3 regions of the Rothia sp. HMSC076D04 genome follow, and region 3 is predicted to be linked to each of the others. Evidence: predicted binding sites of a transcription regulator. Region 3 holds the regulator's gene; each other region holds the start of a gene.
What was found. The regulator LexA, encoded in region 3, represses DNA repair genes until DNA is damaged. The targets are predictions, from matches to a motif close to TCGAACANNTGTTCGA.
Positions count from the first base shown of each region.

Region 1: a site for LexA is predicted at 2,146-2,161, ahead of HMPREF2980_RS06030 (shikimate dehydrogenase). Genes of this name have one in related genera too.
Region 2: a site for LexA is predicted at 1,161-1,176, ahead of ruvA (Holliday junction branch migration protein RuvA). Genes of this name have one in related genera too.

Region 1 is NZ_KV817369.1:403,213-410,279, forward strand. Features, by position in the region: gene alaS (alanine--tRNA ligase) at 1-274, shown strand, start outside; gene ruvX (Holliday junction resolvase RuvX) at 277-840, shown strand; gene mltG (endolytic transglycosylase MltG) at 837-2,030, shown strand; gene HMPREF2980_RS06030 (shikimate dehydrogenase) at 2,285-3,220, shown strand; gene aroC (chorismate synthase) at 3,340-4,557, shown strand; gene HMPREF2980_RS09330 (shikimate kinase) at 4,557-6,017, shown strand; gene aroB (3-dehydroquinate synthase) at 6,043-7,067, shown strand, end outside.
Region 2 is NZ_KV817369.1:361,146-368,212, reverse strand. Features, by position in the region: gene ruvB (Holliday junction branch migration DNA helicase RuvB) at 1-227, opposite strand, end outside; gene ruvA (Holliday junction branch migration protein RuvA) at 400-1,020, opposite strand; gene ruvC (crossover junction endodeoxyribonuclease RuvC) at 1,252-1,941, opposite strand; gene HMPREF2980_RS05880 (YebC/PmpR family DNA-binding transcriptional regulator) at 2,192-2,950, opposite strand; gene HMPREF2980_RS05875 (type 1 glutamine amidotransferase) at 3,084-3,851, opposite strand; gene HMPREF2980_RS05870 (Mur ligase family protein) at 3,851-5,134, opposite strand; gene HMPREF2980_RS05865 (hypothetical protein) at 5,213-6,412, opposite strand; gene HMPREF2980_RS05860 (HIT family protein) at 6,920-7,067, opposite strand, start outside.
Region 3 is NZ_KV817374.1:19,485-26,551, reverse strand. Features, by position in the region: gene hflX (GTPase HflX) at 1-779, shown strand, start outside; gene HMPREF2980_RS08000 (ATP-dependent DNA helicase) at 792-2,858, shown strand; gene lexA (transcriptional repressor LexA) at 3,023-3,697, opposite strand; gene HMPREF2980_RS09370 (LysM peptidoglycan-binding domain-containing protein) at 4,547-5,200, shown strand; gene HMPREF2980_RS07985 (type 1 glutamine amidotransferase family protein) at 5,320-6,072, shown strand; gene HMPREF2980_RS07980 (HisA/HisF-related TIM barrel protein) at 6,072-6,854, shown strand.

The DNA of each region.
Region 1 (7,067 bases), on a different contig from region 3:
GGCTCTGGATCTGCGTTCGCGCTTCGGCTCCGAGGCTGCTGTTGTCGCCGTGGTGGGTGTGGCTAATGGCCGCCCCGTCGTCCTGGTGGCAACCAACGAGGGTGCTCGTGAGGCTGGCGTGAAGGCTGGCGCTCTGGTCCGCGTCGCTGCCGGTGTTCTCGGCGGCGGTGGCGGCGGTAAGGACGACGTCGCTCAGGGTGGTGGCCAGGACGCATCCAAGATTGGTGCTGCACTGGACGCTGTCCGCGACGCTATCGCACAGGCTCAGGCCTAAACATGGCAGAATTCCAGCGCGGAGTGCGGATGGGTGTCGATGTGGGTAACGCCCGCGTCGGCACCGCCCTCAGCGACCCCGACGGTATTCTCGCCACCCCGCTCAAGACGCTGCGCCGCGACGCGAAGAAGAACTCTGACCGCCGTGTTTTGCGCAAGCTGATTGAGGTGAACGAGGTGGTGGAGGTTTTCGTCGGGCTTCCGAAGACCATGCGTGGTGGGGATTCTCCCTCCACGGAGATGGCTCGGGAGTACGCTCAGGCTCTGCGCTCCGAGCTGGATGCCGAAGAGAAAACACACATTAACATTTGGCTGGTGGATGAGCGACTCACCACCGTGAGCGCTCACCGTGCACTGCACGAGGCTGGGGTTTCCAGCCGAGATTTCAAGACTATGGTTGACCAGGTGGCGGCTGTGAACATTTTGCAGTACAGCCTGGATGCCCTCAAGGCGGGGCAGTCCGTAGCCGGGTACAAGGTGAGCGATCCGGCCCACGAAGAAAACCGACCGTCCGAGTCAGAAGGGACCGCGGTTGGTGCCGTCAACGAAACGGAGAACCTTCAGTGACCGAACAGAATAAACATCCCGAAGAGAGCGGGCTCGACCTCTTTAGGCCCACGGCTGAGGACGAACGTAAGGGTATTACCGGCATTACGATGGAACAGGAAATCGTGTCGGTGGCTACGTTGCGTGCGCGTAAGCGCCGCCGCCGCGCCGTTTTGCTGAGCGCAATTTCCCTGTTTGTCGTGGCTCTAGTCATCATTTCTGGTGCCCTGATTACTCGCTACGACCCGTTCAAGAATCGTGACTACTCGGGTGGCGGTAACGGCACGACCGTGACCTTCACGATTCGTTCCGGCCAGTCCACCGCGCAGGTGGCGCAGGAGCTTGAGGCGGCGGGCATCATTGCTGATGCTGATAAGTTCGTTGAGGTGTACACCAAGGAGAGCAAGGGCAAGTACCTGCAGCCTGGCACCTACGAACTGCAGCAGCACATGAGCAGCTCGAGCGCGATTACGACCATTATCGAGGCGAACAGCAACGTACTGTACCTGGCGATTCCGCAGGGTAAGCGCGTGAGCGAGACCATCGATCTGATTGTTTCTGGCTCCGATGGCGCGTTCACCCGCAAGCAGGTTGAGGACGCGGTCAGCAACTACACCCAGTACGGTGTGCCGAGCAACTTCCCCTCGATTGAGGGTTGGCTGCACCCGGGTGAGTACCGCTTCCCGAAGGACACCGACATCAAGAAGGTCATTCAGACCATGGTTGATAAGACCAAGGCTGACCTGAAGGAAGCCGGCGTGAGCGGCGACCAGAAGACCTTCGAGGTTCTGACCATCGCCTCCATCGTGGAGCTTGAGGCTCAGCCGAAGGACTACGTGGCGGTTGCAGGTATCATTGAGAACCGCCTGAACAACCCCGATGGTGAGACCTCGGGTCTGATTCAGTCGGATGCGACCGTGACCTACGGTCTGGGCGTCCGCTCGTACCACCTGACTGAAGAGCAGAAGGCAGATAAGAGCAATAAGTACAACACTTATGCGAATAAGGGTCTTCCGAAGGGTCCGATTGGTTCCCCGCAGCTGGCTTCGATTAAGGCTGCTGCGGCTCCTGAGAAGAACCCGTACTACTACTGGGTGACTGTGGACCTGGACTCCGGTGAGACTAAGTACTCCCGCACTTACGCTGAGCACCAGCGTTACGTTGAAGAGTACAACCAGTGGTGTTCTAAGCACCCGAACCGCTGTAGCTAAGTTGTAGCTCATTGGTTTAGCTGGTAGCTACGATTTGGTAGCTTCGGCGTGAAGGTTCCTTGCTGAGGCGGGTACCGCCTCCACGAGAGTGGAGAGGTACCCGCCTTTGCTATACCCGAATATTGGTTTGTCCCTTAAAATGGGTTAGAGTGCGCCCATGAACGCGGGTTCGTGGCGTGCGTGTCCGCAAGCCCGCAAGCCCCGAGCGTTGAGTGTTGAGAGCGTTCCCCAGCGTTGAGAGCGAGAGAGTATCGATGAAGACTGAACCGTACCGTGAGGCCCCGTATCTTCGCCGCGCCTACGTGCTGGGGCACCCTATTGCGCATTCCTTGTCGCCTGCGCTGCATCGTGCCGCGTATGACTTTTTGGGTGAGCAGAATTTGAGTTATGATCGCCGCGATACTCTGCCCGATGATTTGCCCGCGATTATGCACGGTGTACGCCACCCGAAGGGTACGGAGGACGCCCCGTATATTGCGGGTCTGTCGGTGACGATGCCGTTGAAGACCGCCGTCATTAAGTATTGCGATGAGCTGAGTGAGACTGCCCGCGTGACCGGTGCGGTGAATACGGTGTATCCGCGAGGTGAGAAGGTGCTGGGCGATAACACGGATGTGATCGGCATTGTGAACGCGCTGCGCCACACCGGTTTGGAGCCGGAGCCGCTCAAGGATTCTGCCGCGATTGTGGGTGGGGGAGCGACCGCTATTTCCGCCCTGACCGCTCTGCATCAGCTGGGGTATTCCCGTGTGAGCGTGTACGCCCGTTCGCTGCATAAGCTCGGTAGCGTGCAGGAGGCGGCGGACCGCCTGGGCGTTCAGCTGGAGCAGGTTTCCCTGGCTGAGCTGCCGCAGAATCTTGCGGAGCGCGGTCATCACCCGGTGGTGTCTACTCTTCCTGCCCATGCGGCGGACGAGTGGGCGAGCCAGCTGAGCGGGCTGAAGGGCGCCTCCGCAACGCACCGGCCGGTACTGCTCGATGTTGCGTATAACCCGTGGCCTTCGGTGCTGGCGAGCGCCTGGGAGGCGAACGGCGGCACGGTGGTTTCTGGCCTGGAGATGCTGCTGTATCAGGCGGTGGAGCAGGTTCTGCTGTTTACCGGCCGTGAACTGCAGCCCGCCGAACTGCTGGGTCTAATCAATGCGATGTGCGCGGCGGTTGATCTTGCGCCTCGTGCTTCCGTTTCGTGAAAAAAGCGTGCTTTCACTCGCTCAGTAAACGGGCATTTTATACACTATTTATACACGTGAAGAATTATTATTCCTTCCTCCTGCGCTGCGGTGCGGGTGCGATGAAAAGAGGTTAACCTATGGCCCTGCGTTGGCTCACTGCCGGAGAATCCCACGGCGAGGCGCTCGTCGGCATTATTGAGGGCGTACCCGCCGGTGTGGAACTCACCAGCGACATGGTGCGTGACGCCCTGGCTCGTCGCCGCCTCGGCTACGGCCGCGGTGCCCGCATGAAGTTTGAGGAGGACCGCGTGCGCATCCTGGGCGGTGTGCGTCACGGCCTGACTCAGGGCGGCCCGGTCGCGATTGAGATTGCGAACACCGAGTGGCCCAAGTGGACTGACGTGATGAGCTCCGACCCTGTGGATCCGAAGCTGATTGAGGGTCGTGCGCGTAATGCTGCGCTGACCCGTCCGCGCCCCGGTCACGCCGATTTTGCGGGTATGCAGAAGTACAACTTCTCTGAGGCTCGCCCGGTGCTGGAGCGCGCCTCCGCGCGTGAGACTGCGACTCGCGTGGCTCTTGGCGTGGTTGCCGCCCAGATTTTGAAGGCTCTGGGTGTTGAGCTGGTTTCTCACACCGTGGCTGTGGGTGGCGTGCACGCTCCCGAGGGCGCCCCGGTGCCTTCGCCCCGCAACGTTGACCAGCTGGACGCTGATCCGCTGCGCTGCTTCGACAAGGCAACCTCCGACGCGATGGTTCAGCGCGTGGACGAGGCGCACAAGGACGGCGAGACTCTCGGCGGCGTGGTTGAGGTGCTCGCGTACGGTATGCCTCCCGGACTGGGTTCGTACGTGCACTGGGACCGCCGCCTGGACGCGCGCCTTGCCGCAGCGCTGATGGGTATTCAGGCCATTAAGGGCGTTGAGGTTGGCGACGGTTTCGCGACCGCTGACCGCCCGGGCACTGCCGCTCACGACGAGATTTCTATCGGTGAGCACGGCGTTACCCGCGATACCAACCGTGCCGGTGGTATTGAGGGCGGCATGAGCATTGGTGACCTGCTGCGTGTGCGCGCTGCAATGAAGCCCATTGCGACCGTGCCGAAGGCCCTGAAGACCATTGACACTTCCACCGGTGAAGAGGCTCGCGCCCACCACCAGCGTTCGGACGTGTGTGCTGTTCCCGCCGCCGGCGTGGTGGCGGAGGCTATGGTCGCCCTGGTGCTCGCTGAGGCTGCACTGGAGAAGTTTGGCGGCGACTCGATTGGTGAGACTCGCCGCAACATGGATTCCTACCTGGACGCTATTCCGGCGTCTCTGGCGTGGGAGTCTAACGTGGCTGGTTGGGACGCGTAGTGCCCCTTCCGGCGGAGTCTGAGGACCGCGGCGCGAAGGGTCGCGGTTCCGGGGAGGTTTCTGTGGAGCAGGGTGTTCGCCCGGTCGCTTCGAGCCCCCTTGCGCGTATTGCTGCGGCAACGCAGCGTGCGCGAGGGGGCGCTTCGCCGCGCCCGGAAACCGGCGCAGAATCCGGTGTATCTGAACCCGGTGTATCTGCTGCGGCTGAGCAGAGTGTTGAGGCTGCGGGTGCTGGGGCTGTTGAGGCTGCGGACGCCGGGGTTCGTGAGACTATTGCGCGTGAGGCTGCCGCCTCGGTTTCTTCCGCGTCAGTTTCTTCTGCGCGCCCGGCTTCTCGCGTGCCCACCCCCGCTGACCTGATGCGTTCTGGCGCCCGTCCCCTGCCCGCCGCCGCTACGGCGAGCACGCAGGGTGTGCGCCTGTACGCCTCCTCGGTGTCTGAGGACGCCGACCCGGCGCTCGGCCTGGATGAGGACCTGCGCCTGAAGCTGCTCAGCGCCCTGCAGGGTATGGGCACCGCCGAAGAGGAATCCCGCAAGGAACCCGCACAGGCGGATGCACCCAAGCTTGCACCTGCACATCCTGTAGTTGTGCCCGCGGCTGAACCCGCCAAGCCGGTCCGTCCGACTCCGGCGCTGTTCGGCAAGGTTCAGGTTGCCGCGCCCGCAGTACCCGCTGCGCCCCCCGCGGAAGAAGAGAACCAGGCAGGGGAGAAGCCCTTCGACGCTTCCGAACTGCCCGCAACCCCGGCTGAATCTGTGGCACCCCCAGAGCTCACCGTCCCTACAGAGCTCGCCATTCCTGCAGAGGTTCCTGTAGAGGTTCCTGTAGAGGCGCTCGCAGAAGACGAGTCCGCCTGCGGCGCTCGCATCCACCCGCAGCAGGTGCGTGAAATGCACGAGAACTTCGCGGAACGCTCCCGCCCGATCGTGCTCATCGGCCCCATGGCGGCAGGTAAGACCTACATTGGTACGCACCTGGCGCGTTTCTACGGCTACGAGTTCCTCGACGCCGACCAGCTCATCGTTGAACGCTACGGCGAAGTCTCCGAAATCTTCGAGATTTTTGGTGAGGCGCACTTCCGCGAGCTCGAACGCAAAACCATCGAAGAGGTCCTCACCTCGCCCGTGTACCGCAACACGGTGTTCTCCCTGGGCGGTGGCGCGCCCATGACCGACTCGGTCGCGGAGCTGCTCAAGGACGAATGCGTGGTGTACATCCTCGTTGATGCTGACACCGTCACCCCGCGCATTACCGGCAACAAGACCCGCCCGCTGCTGCAGCCGAACCCGGTCGAGCGCTGGACCGAAATTTTTGAGCGCCGCCGCAGCCGATACGAAGAGCTGGCGCACTTCACCCTGGACGCACGAGGCGGCCGCCCCATCACCGAGATGACCGCCGAAATCCAGGCGTACGTGACCGCAACCCGCACCTCCCGCGCGCAGCGCCCCCAAGCATAACCCCTCACCTGTGAAAGGACACATGATGAGCACTCAGCCCACCCCCACTTTCGGTGCCTCCGGCGCGGAAGATATCACCCGCATCCCGGTGACCGGCAGCTCCCCGCGTGAGAACTATGAGGTTCTCATCGGCCACAACCTGCTCGGTAAAATCCCCGAAATTCTGGGCAACCGCACCAAGAAGGTGCTCGTGATTCACCCGCGTGCCCTGCGTTCCACCGGTGAGCTGGTCATGGAAGACCTGCGCGCCATGGGCTACGAATCGTTCAGCGCCGAAATCCCGGACGCTGAAGAGGCAAAGCACTACCAGGTGGCGGCGTTCTGCTGGCAGGTGCTCGGTCAGAACGACTTCACCCGCACCGACGCGATCATCTCCGTGGGTGGCGGCGCTATTACCGACGTTGCCGGCTTCGTCGCGGCAACCTGGCTGCGCGGCGTGCGCGTCATTCACATTCCGACCACCCTGCTCGGCATGGTGGACGCGGCTGTGGGCGGTAAGACCGGCATCAACACCGCCGAGGGTAAGAACCTGGTCGGCGCGTTTTGGCCGCCCGCTGCGGTGCTCTGCGAGATTGGCACCCTGCGCACGCTGCCCGAGCACGAGCTGCTGACCGGCATGGGTGAGGTCGTCAAGTGCGGCTTCATCGCAGACCCCGAAATTCTCGACCTGATCGAGGCGAACCCGAACGCCGTACGCGACTCGCAGTCCGCCGTGATGCGCGAGCTCATTGAGCGCAGCGTGCGCGTGAAGGCGGAGGTGGTCTCTGAGGACCTGCGCGAGTCCGGCCGCCGCGAAATCCTGAACTACGGCCACACCCTCGCCCACGCCATTGAGCGCAACGAGCGTTACCAGTGGCGTCACGGCGCGGCCGTTGCGGTGGGCATGGTCTACGCCGCGGAGCTGGCGCTGGCAACCGGCCACGCCGACGAGGAGCTCGTGGCGCGTACCCGCCGCATCCTCGAATCACTGGGCCTGCCCACCTCCTACAAGGCAGACGCATGGCCCCAGCTGCTTGAAGCAATGCGCCGCGACAAGAAGGCACGCGGCAA
Region 2 (7,067 bases), on a different contig from region 3:
ATGCGCAGCGGCGCCTCCATCTCTGCCGCAATAATCATCGCGAGAGTGGTCTTACCCAGACCGGGAGGGCCAGACAGCAGCACATGGTCGGCGCTACGACCACGCATCTTCGAAGCCTCCAGCACCAGGGACAGCTGCTGACGCACACGACGCTGACCCACAAAGTCGTCCAGGGACTTAGGGCGCAGTGCCGCCTCAATCATCTTCTCTTCGGGCTCTTCTTCCATCGCCACAAGGCGCTGGGCGGGAGCTGAAGACGCCTGAGTGCCGGGCACCTGACCGGGAAAATACCCGCCGGAAACCAGGGACGCCGCGGGCTGCGGCTCATAGGGATTCTGGCTCATAGAATTCTTCTTTCACAAAAGTTTGAGTGGGATACATCTGACAGGGGCGCGCCGTCTAGTGGCGGCCCACCGTGTTCTGAGTACCCAAGGAGGCGAGCACACCACGCAGAGCCACGCCCACCGGCTCAGTCTCTGCGGCAGGGTTGTGCTGCACGTAAGCGTCAATAGCGGCGGAAGCGTCCTTCTCGCTCCAGCCCAGGGAGGTGAGGGCGTCAAGCACCTGCGGCTTCCAGACAATGCCCTGGCTCAGCGGCAGCTCATCGGTCTGGCCATCGCTGAGAATCAGCTTGCCGGCAAGCTCCAGCACAATACGGCGGGCACCCTTCGGACCAATACCGGGAACCTTCGTGAACGCCTTATCGTCACCGGTCGCCACGGCGCGCTCCACCTCAGCGGCAGTGTGAACGCTCAACACCGCCAGAGCAATACGCGGACCAATACCGGAAACCGAAAGCATCATATCGAACACTTCACGCTCGGCAGGCTCCGAAAAACCGTACAGAGTCATCGACTCTTCACGCACAATCATGGTGGTCAGCACGGTAGCTTCCTCACCGGTGCGCAGCTTGGAGAGAGTACGCGCGGTAGCGTACACGAGCATGCCAAAACCGTTCACGTTAATCACCGCATGATCAAGGCCCACCTGAGCCACACGACCGGTCAGGGATGCAATCATTTCTCTCCACCTTTCAACACCGCGCCCAGGAATGAGGCTCGCGGCAGTGTGAGGACACCGGGAACTCCGGCACCCACAGAACGCACTCCCCCAGTTCAACGGGGAGACACTACAAGTATATTAGAATATTTCTTCTGAAATCAAGCATATATTCGAACTTCTTAGCGAATACATGCGAGTCAGCAGGAGGCAAGGCACAGACCCACGAAGGCACCTCTAGCGGCGGCATCTCTAGCGGCGAGCGCGCGCCTCCGCCTCCATCCAGGCACGCTGCGCCGGAGTCAACAACCCGCCACGGCGAGCCTGCGCCGGGCGTGAACCCTGGTGAGTCTGCGTCTGGGCCGCCATGTTGATACCCGAACCAATACCGCCGCCACGCCAGCCGTGACAGATCGCAATCGCCAGGGCATCAGCAGCATCGGCAGGTTTCGGCATGGAATCCAGCCCCAGAATACGGGTCACCATGCGGCCCACCGACGCCTTATCGGCGCGGCCGCTACCGGTCACCGCCGCCTTCACCTCTGAGGGGGTATGGAAGAACACCGGCACGCCGCGCATCGCCGCAGCAGAAATCACCGCGCCCGAAGCGTGCGCCGTACCAATCACCGTGTTCACCTGCTCCTGAGCGAAGATACGCTCAATCGCCAGGGCATCCGGCTTATAGGTGTCGAGCCAGTGGGAGGCGGCGTTGAAAATCCAGAGAATACGCTGGTCCAGGGACTCCGCCGGGATCGTGCCGGCAACACCCACGTTCACGAAGTGCGCCTTACGGTCGGCGGTCATATCGAGCATGGAGAAGCCGCAGCGGGTCAGACCCGGGTCAACACCCATGATGCGGGTTGCACCCGGCACGCGCTCCACGGCGGCGGCGGTACGGTTCTCACGCATGCTATCGCGTGAGGCAGGTTGAGCGGCAGCCATCATCTCCCCTTTCGGCAAACTCCCTAGAGAATCTCTAGATTTCAGTCCTCCAGAATCCTAGCACTCGGCACCGGGGCACGCCACGAGAACGGTCACCGCAAGTACGGTACTCCGCGCGCCCTCAAACGCCACATCTCCAGACGCTAAGAAGCCACTCCCCCAACCAGCCAGCCACCGTGCGGCGGCTCGGTCAAAGGAGCGGCTTCTTCAAGCATCAGATATCAGAATCCGAGTGATTACTCAGCTGTGATTACTCAGCTTCCAGCTCTGCCATAACCTCAGCAGAAACGTTAGCGTTCGAGTAGACGTTCTGAACGTCGTCGAGCTCTTCAATAGCGTCTGCCAGCTTCATGAACTTCTTAGCGCCCTCAGCGTCCAGGTCAACCTGCATGGTCGGGCGGAAGACCGGGTCGTCGTTGTTGTACTCCAGGCCAGCCTCGTCCAGTGCCTTACGGATCTCGGGCAGATCGGTCGGTGCGGAAACAACGGTGAACACGTCGCCCTCGTCCAGAACCTCTTCGGCGCCTGCATCCAGAACAGCCATCAGAACGTCGTCCTCGGTCAGACCGTCAGTCTTGGTGACCTCAGCAACGCCCTTACGCTCGAACAGGAACGCAACCGAACCCTGGTCTGCCATGGTGCCGCCGTTACGGGTCACAGCCAGGCGAACCTCAGACGCTGCGCGGTTACGGTTATCGGTCAGACACTCAATGTACAGAGCGGTACCCTGCGGGCCGCGTGCTTCGTACATGATTTCGGTGTAGTCAATGGTCTCACCGGTCAGGCCAGCGCCACGCTTGATTGCGCGGTCAATGTTGTCGTTAGGAACGGAGTTCTTCTTCGCCTTCGACACAGCCAGGTCAAGAGCGGGGTTACCAGCAATATCAGCGCCGCCCATACGTGCTGCAACTTCAATTGCCTTAATGAACTTCGCGAAAGCCTTCGCGCGCTTAGCGTCGATAGCAGCCTTCTTGTGCTTAGTAGTCGCCCATTTAGAGTGACCGGACATTCGTATCTCCCTTAGTCAAAACCTCTGCACGGACACGGCGAAACGCCCCGCGCACTGTACTATAACTCAATCAACTATACCGTAGCGGAGGCGCACACCACCTCAGAAAGTGCACGCCACCGCCAGGAATAGGCTAGCGGGGGCGGGACGCAGCCGAAGCGCGTGCCTTCTCCACCAGCGAGTCGTCAATCGTGTTCGGCGTGAACTCGCCAAACTTACGCTTAGCCGCCTGCTCAATCAGGTAGTCCGAAATCTTCGGGTTCTTCGGCAGCAGCGAGCCGTGCAGGTAGGTGCCAATCACGTTGTGCACGCGCGCACCCTCATACACATCGGTCACGTTGTTGCCCTCACCCTTGGTGACGGTAGCCAGCGGGGTGCAGCCGGAACCCAGGTAAGTCAGGCCCGAGTGGTTCTCAAAACCAATCACGGTGCCGAACTCCTCAGACTCCTCAACAATGTTGCCGATCAGGCGGTCATCGCCGCCGACCGTGTGCGCATCAAAAATGCCGATACCCTTCAGCACCTCACCCTCACGGGTGCGGAATTCCTTGCCGAACAGCTGGTACAGACCACAAATGACGAGCATCGGCACACCAGCCTCAGCCAGCGAGCGCAGCGTGTCACCGTTCGCGTGCAGGTCATCCTGAATCACGGACTGACCCGAGTCCTGACCGCCGCCACCCAGAATAATGTCAACATCTTCCGGGAAAGGCTGACCGGGGTTGTGGTCCAGAATCTGCACGTCAAAGCCGTGCGCCTGCGCGCGACGAGCCAACGCCAGAGTGTTACCCCAGTCGCCGTAAATGTTCATATCGAGCGGGTACAGCTGCAGAATACGCAGAGTCTTACCGTTATTGGGGCCGGAGGCGGGGGTGCCCTCAAAAGTGTGAGTTGCCGTCATTAGGAGACCCTCTCAACGTCAGTGATCTTTGCGAGCTCTTCACGCAGAGCCAGCATTGCGGTGTAGGTGCAGAAAATACGCATGGGCGCGTTACCACTGGAGGCAATGAAGCCCTTGAGCGCATCGGCAAGGTTCTCGTTGACCTCGTCAACCTTCACGCCGTCATGCTCCAGGCGCAGCGCCATATCCCAGGCACGCACACCCGAAACCATCTGCACGCCGGTCTTCTTCAAGCTGTCGAAGTCAACATCCCACAGCCAGGACACGTCACGACCGTCAGCGTACTGGTCGTTAATCGTAATCATGGTGGCGTAGTCGTCAGCGTTCGCGCTCGCCAGGGACAGGCGGAAACCGCTCGGGTTCTTCACCAGCAGCAGCTGCAGCGGGCGGCCGTTCACGTTCAGAGTCTCACCGCGACCGAAGGCGGGGGTAATCTTCGCCAGCTCCGCGATGAGCCTATCTTCGTTGAGCTTCTCCCCCATGACGGCGCGGGTCAGCGCCATAGCTCCAGCCGCGTTGAAGATGTTGTAAATGCCGTAGAGGTTGATCTCGCCGACTCGCTCCACACCCGCCAGGTCGAAGGTTGCGGAGGTGCCGGAGAACGCGGTCAGGGTGACGTCTGCCTCGGGCAGGGTTGCCTTCGCGACGGTGCCGCCGCGCATCTCATCATCCGAGGGGAAGTACGAGCGCAGGGACTCATCCAGGCCGTAATACTTGACGGTCACGCCAGGCTGCACGTTCTCAGCGAGGGAGCGGATGCGCGGGTCCTCACGGTTGAGCACCACGGTACCGGTCGTTGCGGAGGCGACGGTCGCCAACATGCGGCGGGTCGTGTCAATCTCACCGAAGCGGTCCAGCTGGTCACGCAGAACGTTCAGCAGCAGAGCGTAGTCGGGCTTGACGGCCTTCACGAAGTGCACGGCGTGCGCCTCATCCAGCTCAAGCACAGCAATATCAGCATCAAGCTTGCCGCCGAGGGTCATCTCGCCCAGCAGTGCCGCGGCGACACCGCGCACAAAGTTCGAACCGGTGCGGTTAGTGAAAACCTTCAGACCCTGAGCTTCAAGCAGCTGCACAGCCATCTTCGTGGTGGTGGTCTTACCGTTCGTACCGGAGACAACAACCACACCGTAGGGCAGCTTCGCGAGCTCTTCAGCAACGAAGTCGGGGTGCAATTTTTCCATGACAAGGCCGGGGAAGGCGGAGCCGCCGCCGCGAAGCTTAGTCGCGGCGCGTACGCCCTGGCCGAGAAGACGAATGAGGGGTTTGGACATGCTTACCATTTTAGTACACGCACGCCAGCGGCTGAATGGTCCGCTGGGCTCGTTCGCTCATGCCGGACGGGGCGGCAGACGGCGGTATTAGAACAGAGAACCCTGCACCCTCACCCGCGTGAACTCCTGCGCCGGCTCCACCAGCACATTCCGCCACGCGGCAGTATTCACCAGGAACGCCGCGTCAGCATCGCCGGTGTGGGCGCTCAAAAACTGACCCGCCGCGCCCGTGCAGAAGAAGCCAGCCGCCCCGCTCTCAGTACCGGAACCACCCAGACCAGATTCACAGGGCGCCAGCGGTTCGGGCGATTGCGCGCGCAGAGCCGCATACGGGCGGTTCATGGCAAGCGACGGAATCCACGGCTCATCCAGGGCGGTGAGCGGCACCTCCGGGTCGGTACGTGCTAGTTCGGCGAGCGCTTCGCGGGCGCGGGCAACCGCCTCCTGATGGGCAACACGAAGCTGCGCACCGGGCAGCGGGTTCGTCCAGGCGCGGTACTTGCTCGCCACCTGCTTGACCTGCGGAATCTTCGCGAGGGCGGTCACGGCGTCCTCGGCGCGGCGAATGGCAAGGCCGTCAGGTGCAAGCGCAATGTAGGTGGCGGTGGCGACCGCCTGCTCGTCCAGGCGGCGCGGGGTCGAATGCAGGGAGCTCGTGCCGACCTTGTGTGTACCGTCGGGGAAGGTCGCGATGTAGAGGCGGTGCTCCAGCATGGCGTAGGCGCGCATGGATTCGGTGAGCGTTCCGGGGTACAGGTGCGCGCTGTGCAGGGCGGTAAATTCGTCGCGGGCGGTGCAGCGCGGGCACTGCTGGCCACGCTGGATGCGGGTGCCTTCGGGGCAGGGTACGCGGCGGATTCCCGCGGATTCGGGGGCGGCGTCATTGCTCGTGCCGGTGGTGTATCCGGCGCAGTAGCGGTAGAGTTCCCCCTCGCTATCGCGCGGAATACGCAACCCCAGGTAGGCGCCGGGGGTCAGCGGAATCTGGATGCGAACCCCACTTGGAACGCCACGCTGCGCGGGGCTTCTTTCCTGGGTGGAGGCGCCCTCTCCCACCGCTTGAGATGCCCGGTTATGAGCTCCTTCAGGGACCCCTCCGGGCACGACCGGTTCCACCTCAATGAGCGGGCGGCGGTTGGACCAGCGGATCTGCCTCCAGATGAGTAGCTGCGGCGCGCCTGCAGAATCACAGGCGGCGACGTCATTACCGGCACCGGCACCATTACCGGCGGCGGGCGCAGCGCTAAACTCGTCGAAAGCAGTCTCAAGCAGGTTGGGGTAGTCCATAGCATTCCACTCTAGCGGGTCTGGCGGGTTCTTTCTCGCGGGGTGGGGGCGGTGCATCCGGGTATCGAACCATTGGCGGCGCATCTAAGCGTTCGATACAGGCGCACATCCTCGGAAAGCAAAAGAGGCCAGCGTCCTTCACGCTGATCCGCACCCCCGCAGTGTTGCCGTGCGTTCATGCACGACGGGGTGGGTTCTCAGCTGAGGCGCTGACCTCTGTGGTTGAGGCAGGGCGCTTACCCTGCCAAGCCCGAAAGCGATCGGTGACCGCTATTTTTCGGTGAGCTATGCGGTGTTTTTGGAAGCCGGAAGCTTCCCCGCAGCCTTGCTGCATTTAAAACTTTGCCATATCCAATGGACATAACATCATTCAAATACGCATCGACTGCCCAATCTGCGCATTTATGACGCAGAATTTCTATGCACTAGCTGGCAAATTGAAGCAATTAGTGCAAAATTTCAAAATCACCAAGCCACCCAGACTATCTGACGGATGATCCACGCCATCTAGCTGAGGCGAGCAAACCCCTCCGCAATCGCAGAACGCATATCGTCCAGCGTGCGGGACATGGTCTTGGTGTGAGCGATAATCGGCAGGAAGTTCGTATCCCCACTCCAGCGCGGCAGAATATGCTGATGCAGGTGATCAGCAATG
Region 3 (7,067 bases):
GTAACCGCGTGCCTTCGGTGGCTATTGCCGGGTACACGAACGCGGGTAAGTCCTCCCTGCTGAACCGCCTGACCGATGCCGGCGTGCTCGTGGAGAACGCCCTGTTTGCGACGCTGGACCCGACCGTCCGTAAGGCTCAGACCCCGGACGGTATCGGCTACACCCTCTCTGACACGGTGGGTTTCGTGCGTTCGCTGCCGACCCAGCTGGTGGAGGCGTTCCGCTCCACCCTGGAAGAGGTCGCTGACGCTGACGTCATCCTGCACGTGGTGGATGCTTCGCACCCGGACCCGGAGGGGCAGATTCGTGCTGTCCGCGAGGTCATCGCGGAGGTTGACGCCCGCCATATCCCCGAGATCATTGTGCTGAATAAGGCGGATGCCGCCGACCCGTTCGTGCTGGAGCGTATGCGCCAGCGCGAGCCGGAGCACGTGATCGTTTCGGCGCGTACCGGTGAGGGCATTGAGGAGCTGAAGCAGAAGATCGCGGACACCATTCCGCGCCCCTCCATTGAGGTGAAGCTGCTGATTCCGTACTCGCACGGTGAGATTATTTCGCGCCTGCATGAATGGGACGCCGAAATTAAGAGCACCGATTTCGTATCGGACGGCACCTTCGTGGTGGCTCTGGTCCGTGAGGATGTAGCCTCCGAACTGTCCGAGTATGTGCTGGAGGGTGACCTGCTAGAGGTCCTGGAAGAGGAACTTGCAGAGGCACACGCTCTGGCTGAAGCGACCGCTTCTGTTTCCGAGCAGTCCTCCACCGCTGAGGCTCTATAGGGGCGGACGAGCGTGACCGAGAGCATCAACGCGCCCAAAAACACCCCGGGAACTGTACCCGGACCGGCAACCGACGGCACCCGATTCACCGGGCAGGAGCTTGAGACCCTGCCCGGTGCGAAGGATGCCCTGACCCTGCTGGACGAGGCGGTTGCCGCCACCGGCGGTCAGAACCGCGCCGGTCAACGCACCATGGCGGCGCATGTGGCGCAGGCTCTTGAGCTGCAGCGTCACCTGCTGGTCCAGGCGGGTACCGGTACCGGTAAGTCCCTGGGCTACCTGGTTCCTGCCCTGGCGCGGGTGGGGGAGTCGGATCAGCCGATTGTGGTTGCGACGGCGACCCTTGCCCTGCAGGCGCAGATCGTGAACCGCGATATTCCGCGTCTTCTACAAGCGCTGGAACCGCGCCCGGAGTCGCAGGCGCAGGTGGCTCTGCTTAAGGGCCGCAATAACTACCTCTGCCTGCACAAGCTGGAGGGTGGCTACCCGGAAGACGAACCGGATGCTCTCTTTGACATGCCTTCTTCGACCTCCCGCGTGGGTGAGGAAGTGGTGCGCCTGCGCGAGTGGGCTGACCGCACGGAGACCGGAGACCGTGACGAGCTGAAGCCCGGCGTCTCTGACCGCGCCTGGGCTCAGGTATCGGTCAGCGCCGCCGAGTGTTTGGGTCGCCGTTGCCCGCTGGTGGAAGAGTGCTTTAGCGAGATGGCGCGTAGTCGCGCCGCTGAGGCTGACATTGTCATCACGAACCACGCCCTGCTGGCGATTAACGCTTTTGAAGGCATGAAGGTTCTGCCCGAACATGAGACGGTCATTATTGATGAGGCTCATGAGCTGGTGGACCGCGTGACCGGTGCTGTGTCTGGTTCTTTGACGGTTGCGATGGTTCGCCGTGCGGCACGTAGCGTGAAGAAGCATTCGAAGGCTGATTCCGGCGCACTGGAAATGGCAGCCGGCACCCTGGAGACCGCGTTCGAGGGTCTTGCCGAGGGCCTGCTGAAAGGCCTGGACGGTCGCCTTTTGACCGCTATTTCTGCGGTCAACGATGCCGCCCGCACCGCCCTGTCCGATACCAAACCGGACGGTCAGGACGTTGACGCCGGCCTGCAGATGGCGCGCTCGCGTGTCTCTGAGGTGCACGATATGAGCAGCCGCATTCTGGAGGCTTCGGGCGAGCAGGACGTTCTGTGGATTTCTCGTCAGGGCGGTTGGGAGAACGGCCGCTACGTGGCTGCTTCCGATACCGACCCGGCGACCCTGAATATCGCTCCGTTGAGCGTCGGTTTGCAGCTACGTGACGGTCTGTTCGCTGACCGCACCGTGATTTTGACGAGTGCGACCCTGACGGTGGGTGACTCTTTTGATGTTGCAGCCGCTGCCCTGGGACTGCAAGGGGAGGGTGCGCCGCGCTGGACGAGTATCGATGTGGGTTCACCTTTCGACTACCGCAAGCAGGGCATCATGTACGTTGCCGGAGATTTGAAGCCTCCGGGATTTGGTGTGCACGAGGGTCAGCTGGAGCGTCTGCGTGAGCTGTGCGAGGCGTCGGAGGGCGGCGCCCTGGGCCTGTTCTCCTCGAAGCGTGCCGCTGAGCGTGCCGCCGAGTACATGCGTGAGCATAGCGACCTGAACATTCTTCTGCAGGGTGAGTCTTCGCTCAAGGCTCTGGTGGAGGAGTTCAGCGAGGACGTTGACTCATGCCTGTTCGGAACGATGAGCCTATGGCAGGGCGTGGATGTTCCGGGTGACTCTTGCCGCCTGGTGGTGATGGACCGCATTCCGTTCCCCCGCCCGGACGACCCGATTGCGCAGGCTCGTACGGAGGCGGTGAACCGTCACCGCGGTAACGGCTTTATGGCGGTTTCTGCTCACCATGCGGCGATTCGTATGGCGCAGGGCGCGGGCCGCCTGATTCGTTCGGTGTCTGACCGCGGCGTGGTGGCTGTACTGGATTCTCGTGTGGCGACTAAACGTTACGGCGGTTTCTTGATGAAGGCGATGCCGCCGATGTGGTCGACGCAGAATAAGGCAGCCGTGATTGGTGCGCTGGCTCGTCTTTCGGCGAGTATTGAGCGTTAGCTCGGGCGAGATCCATTCCTTGCCGCGCCGCCGCCCCGTTTTGGGCATATAAATTTAGACATATAGAAATCACCCCGGTGATACGTGAACGTTTACGTATCACCGGGGTGATTTCTATAGAGAGCTAAAAGCCTCGCGGCTATGTCTTTTAGAGGCTGTGCTGTCTAGAGACTGCGCAGCACGGATACGACCTTACCCATGACGGTTGCGCGGTCGCCCATAATCGGCTCGTAGTTGGAGTTGCGCGGCATGAGCCAGGTATGGCCGTCGACCTGACGGAACACCTTCACGGTTGCCTCGTCGTCAAGTAGCGCAGCAACAATATCGCCGTTGTCTGCGGTGTGCTGCTCGCGGACAACCACCCAGTCGCCGTCGCAGATTGCGGCGTCAATCATGGAATCACCCTTGACCTTGAGCATGAACAGCTTGCCGCTACCGACCAGCTGGCGGGGCAGAGCGAGCACATCCTCCACGGACTGCTCGGCAGTGATGGGGCCGCCCGCTGCAATTCGTCCAACCAGGGGAACGGGTACGAGGTCCTCATCGCCGACTTCGAAGTTCGGCAGCTCGGGCAGGGAAGAGGAAGCGCTACCGTGGATGCCGATGCCGTTCTCATCCAGCACCTCAATGGCACGGGGGAGCTTGGGGTCGCGGCGAATGTAGCCCATGGTCTCGAGGCGACCGAGCTGGTGAGTGACCGAGGACAGGGACGCAAGACCCACCATGTCACCAATCTGGCGCATGGACGGCGGGTAACCCTTCTGTTCAATCTCGGTGCGGATCGCGTCAAGAATCTTCTGCTGGCGCGCGGTCAGCGCCGGACGGGGTGCTGTTGCCATTTCTTTTCCTTCGGTCTGTGCCCCGAATTCTGTACTCCGGTCTCTGCAGTCTGTTTGAGACACAGTCCGGTCGGGGCACGGATGGGTGCTTCACACGTTTTCTGGTGAAGTCCTAAAAATTTTTTGGTTCTGCCGAAATGGGTCTTATCTCGTCAGGGGGTGGAGGAATTCTATCCGTGCCGGAGCGATACCGGAGCGATACGCAGGCAACGAGTATGCGCCTCCGCCCTATAAAACTCAGTCAGCAGCACCTGCATTCGATACAGAATCAAACCGTAACGGGTACAGAAACCTGCTGTGAGTAGGACTCATCAGGAGCGTGTGGAACGTCTCTTGACACCAGTGTAGAACACTACACCGAAAAACTCAAACAAATATTCTAGATTTTTTCTTCGAAACTCGAAGAAATTTTTAGTACATCTCTGCTAGACTTTAGAACAAGAGTTCGTATATACTCTTGAATCTCTCCTGGAATTCAGGATTTACGGGTGAATGTTCGAAAAATATTCGAAGATTCAACCCGGAGTCTTTCGGGAGAGGAGAGTGAATGGGTGTTCGAATGTATTCGAATCCTCTGCCTCTCTCTTCGCATGATCTACCTTGGATGCTCTAGGGAGCATCTGGCGAAGAGAGAGCGCAGGGGATGGGGTTCCGGGGTCACCCAGTGCGACCCAGCGCAGCCCGGTGCATCCGACGCTCTGACCTAACTAGGGACTAGCTACCCAATAGTTATCGCCTAACAATCACCACTCCATAGTTATCACTCAACTAGGACCTCCGAGCGGGTATCGCTCGGCATTGCTAGACCCGCGGGGCAACCCCGGGGCGAGCTGAGAGAAAGGAACCACAATGACTACTGCAGCACCTATTGCTTCTCGTGGCACTTCTGCACACCTTCCGGCAGGTTTGGTGGTACTTCACCCCGCCCGCACTGCGTCCGCCAGCACCGTGTCGGCCCGCACCATGCAGGGGCGTTCTCGTGTGCCTGCGTCTTCGCAGTCTGTTCGCTCTTCTCGTGCGGCTCATGCACCCCGTCCTGCGCAGGTGGCTCAGCCCGCCCACGCTCCTGCTGTTTCTGCCTCTGCTGCTTCTACCCCCGCCGTTTCTGCTCAGACATCTTCTGCGGCTCAGGCGCCTGGCGCGAAGAGTGCTCTTCTGGCTAAGGGTGGCGAGCTTCTGCGCGCGGTTCCCTCTTCTATTCGTCGTCTTGGCACTGTGCGCGGTTTCCTGAAGGGTCTGCCTCTGCTGACTTTGGCGGCACTGATTGTGCTCGGCGCTATTAGCTTCTTTGGTCCGGCGGCTTCTGCCTCCGTGGAGAACGCTTCGGTGACTCGAACCGTCGTTGTGGTCAAGCACGGAGAGACCCTGTGGGATATTGCTCAGGCGGTGGATCCGCAGGGTGACACCCGTGATACTGTGGTTCGTATTATGGAGTTGAACTCGTTGACCAGCACCTCTGTTGATGCCGGTCAGCGTCTGGAAATTCCTCAGACTCAGCGCTAAGCATGGACCCGCGTGTGGTTGGCTTCTGCATGAGCTTGATGTCTTGACTCCGAATCCGCTATCTCTCAAGCTAGAGCGCTTGAGCCGAATTCTTGAGCCTATGAAATAGGAGCGCACCGATGCCTGTTCCCGTTGAATCCGCACCCGTCGAAACTGAATCTGTACAGAATGCTCAGACTGCTCGTCCTGTGGTTGCCGTTTTGGGGGAACCCGGAACTCGTGGCGCCCTGGTGAAGCTTCTTCAGGATGCGGGGGCGGAGGTCATCGTGACCGCTGTGCCCGATCAGCTGCGTGAGGCTGACGGCATGGTGGTTACCGGCGGTGCGAGCTCTCTTGAGGCGTATGAAGACCTGAAAGCTAAGGACGCTGAGCGTGTGATTGGTCGCCGTGTTGCCGGTGGTCGTCCGGTGTTGGTTGCCGGTGCAGCACTGAGTTGCCTCTTCGATTCGGTTACGGTGGAGCATCCGCAGATGGGGCAGGTTCAGGTTCAGTGCATGGGGGAGTGGCCCGGCGAGAGCGTGGAGCTTTCTACCCGCGACTTGGTGCCCGGTGTTTCTGCCCTGCGTTCTTCCTCCGATAGTGTGCTGCTCAAGGATCTTGAGGGCGAGGCTCACTTCAAGTCTGAGCACGGCGTTTTTGAGTGGGCTTTTGATCAGAGCATTGAATATATTGCCCCTCCGGCGGTGACTTGGACTGTCACCGAGCCCGCCTATATCGCGGCGGTTGAGAACGGTCCGCTGACGGCGGTGCAGTTCTGTCCGGTAGGTTCTGGCGAGCTGGGGGCGGAGTTTATGCGCCGCTGGGTTGCGTCCCTGACGGTGACCGGTCGCCTGTTTTCTGGCGACTCCGCTACTGCTGCGGGAGGTAACTAATGTCTGCACCCGTTCTTGAACTTCTGCCCGCTGTTGATATTTCTGAAGGCTATGCGGTGCGCCCGGTGGGTGGCACCCTGTCCGGTGGTGAGCAACGCCTTGACCCTGTTGAGGCGGCTCTGACCTGGGTGAAGGCTGGTGCTCGCTGGATTCACCTGGTTGACCTTGATTTGGCGTTTGGTCGCGGCACGAATACTGAGGTTCTGGCTGAGGTGGTTGCTGCCGTCCGTGCCGAGAATGCCCGCGACTCCGCTCCGGTTCGTATTCAGGTCAGCGGCGGTGTGCGTAATGCTGAGAGTCTGGAGCGCGCCCTGAGCCTGAACCCGGATCGCGTGAACGTGACCAGTGCGGCTCTGGCGGATTCTTCCTGGCTTGAAAGCACTCTGGCTCGTTATGCCGATTCTGATCTTCTGGCTCTTGGGCTCGATGCCCGCTATAACCCTGAGCGGGGCTGGGTGACTGTGGCTCGCGGTACCGACTGGTCGGGCCCTGACCTGGCGGAGGCGCTGGCGTGGCTGGAGAGTGCGGGCGTGCGCCGCTATATCGTTACGGATGTGAGCAAGGACGGTTCCCTGGCTGGTCCCGGTGCGGAGCTGCTGGATGAGGTGCTGGCTCAGACTGCCTGCCGGGTGGTGGCGTCCGGTGGTGTGGCGTCGCTGGCTGATCTTGAGAAGCTGCGTTCCATGGTGCCTTATGGTTTGGAGGGCGTGGTGCTGGGTAAGGCGCTGTATGTGGGTAACTTTAGTTTTGAGCAGGCTCTTGAGGCTGCTGGTTCCCGCTAAAGCTACCGTTCTTGATACATTGGGTGCCCGCTAAAGCTACCGGTTCGCGCTAGCCCGCTTATCTAGTCCGCGTAGTTTTCTTATCCGCACAGGCTCGCACAAGCTTTATATGTGACGAAGCCCCGTCTTCCTCAGTACGAGGGAGGCGGGGCTTCGTGATGACATAAACCAGGTTGCGGCTTAGTGGACCAGCTGGTTTAGCGTACGTCCTGG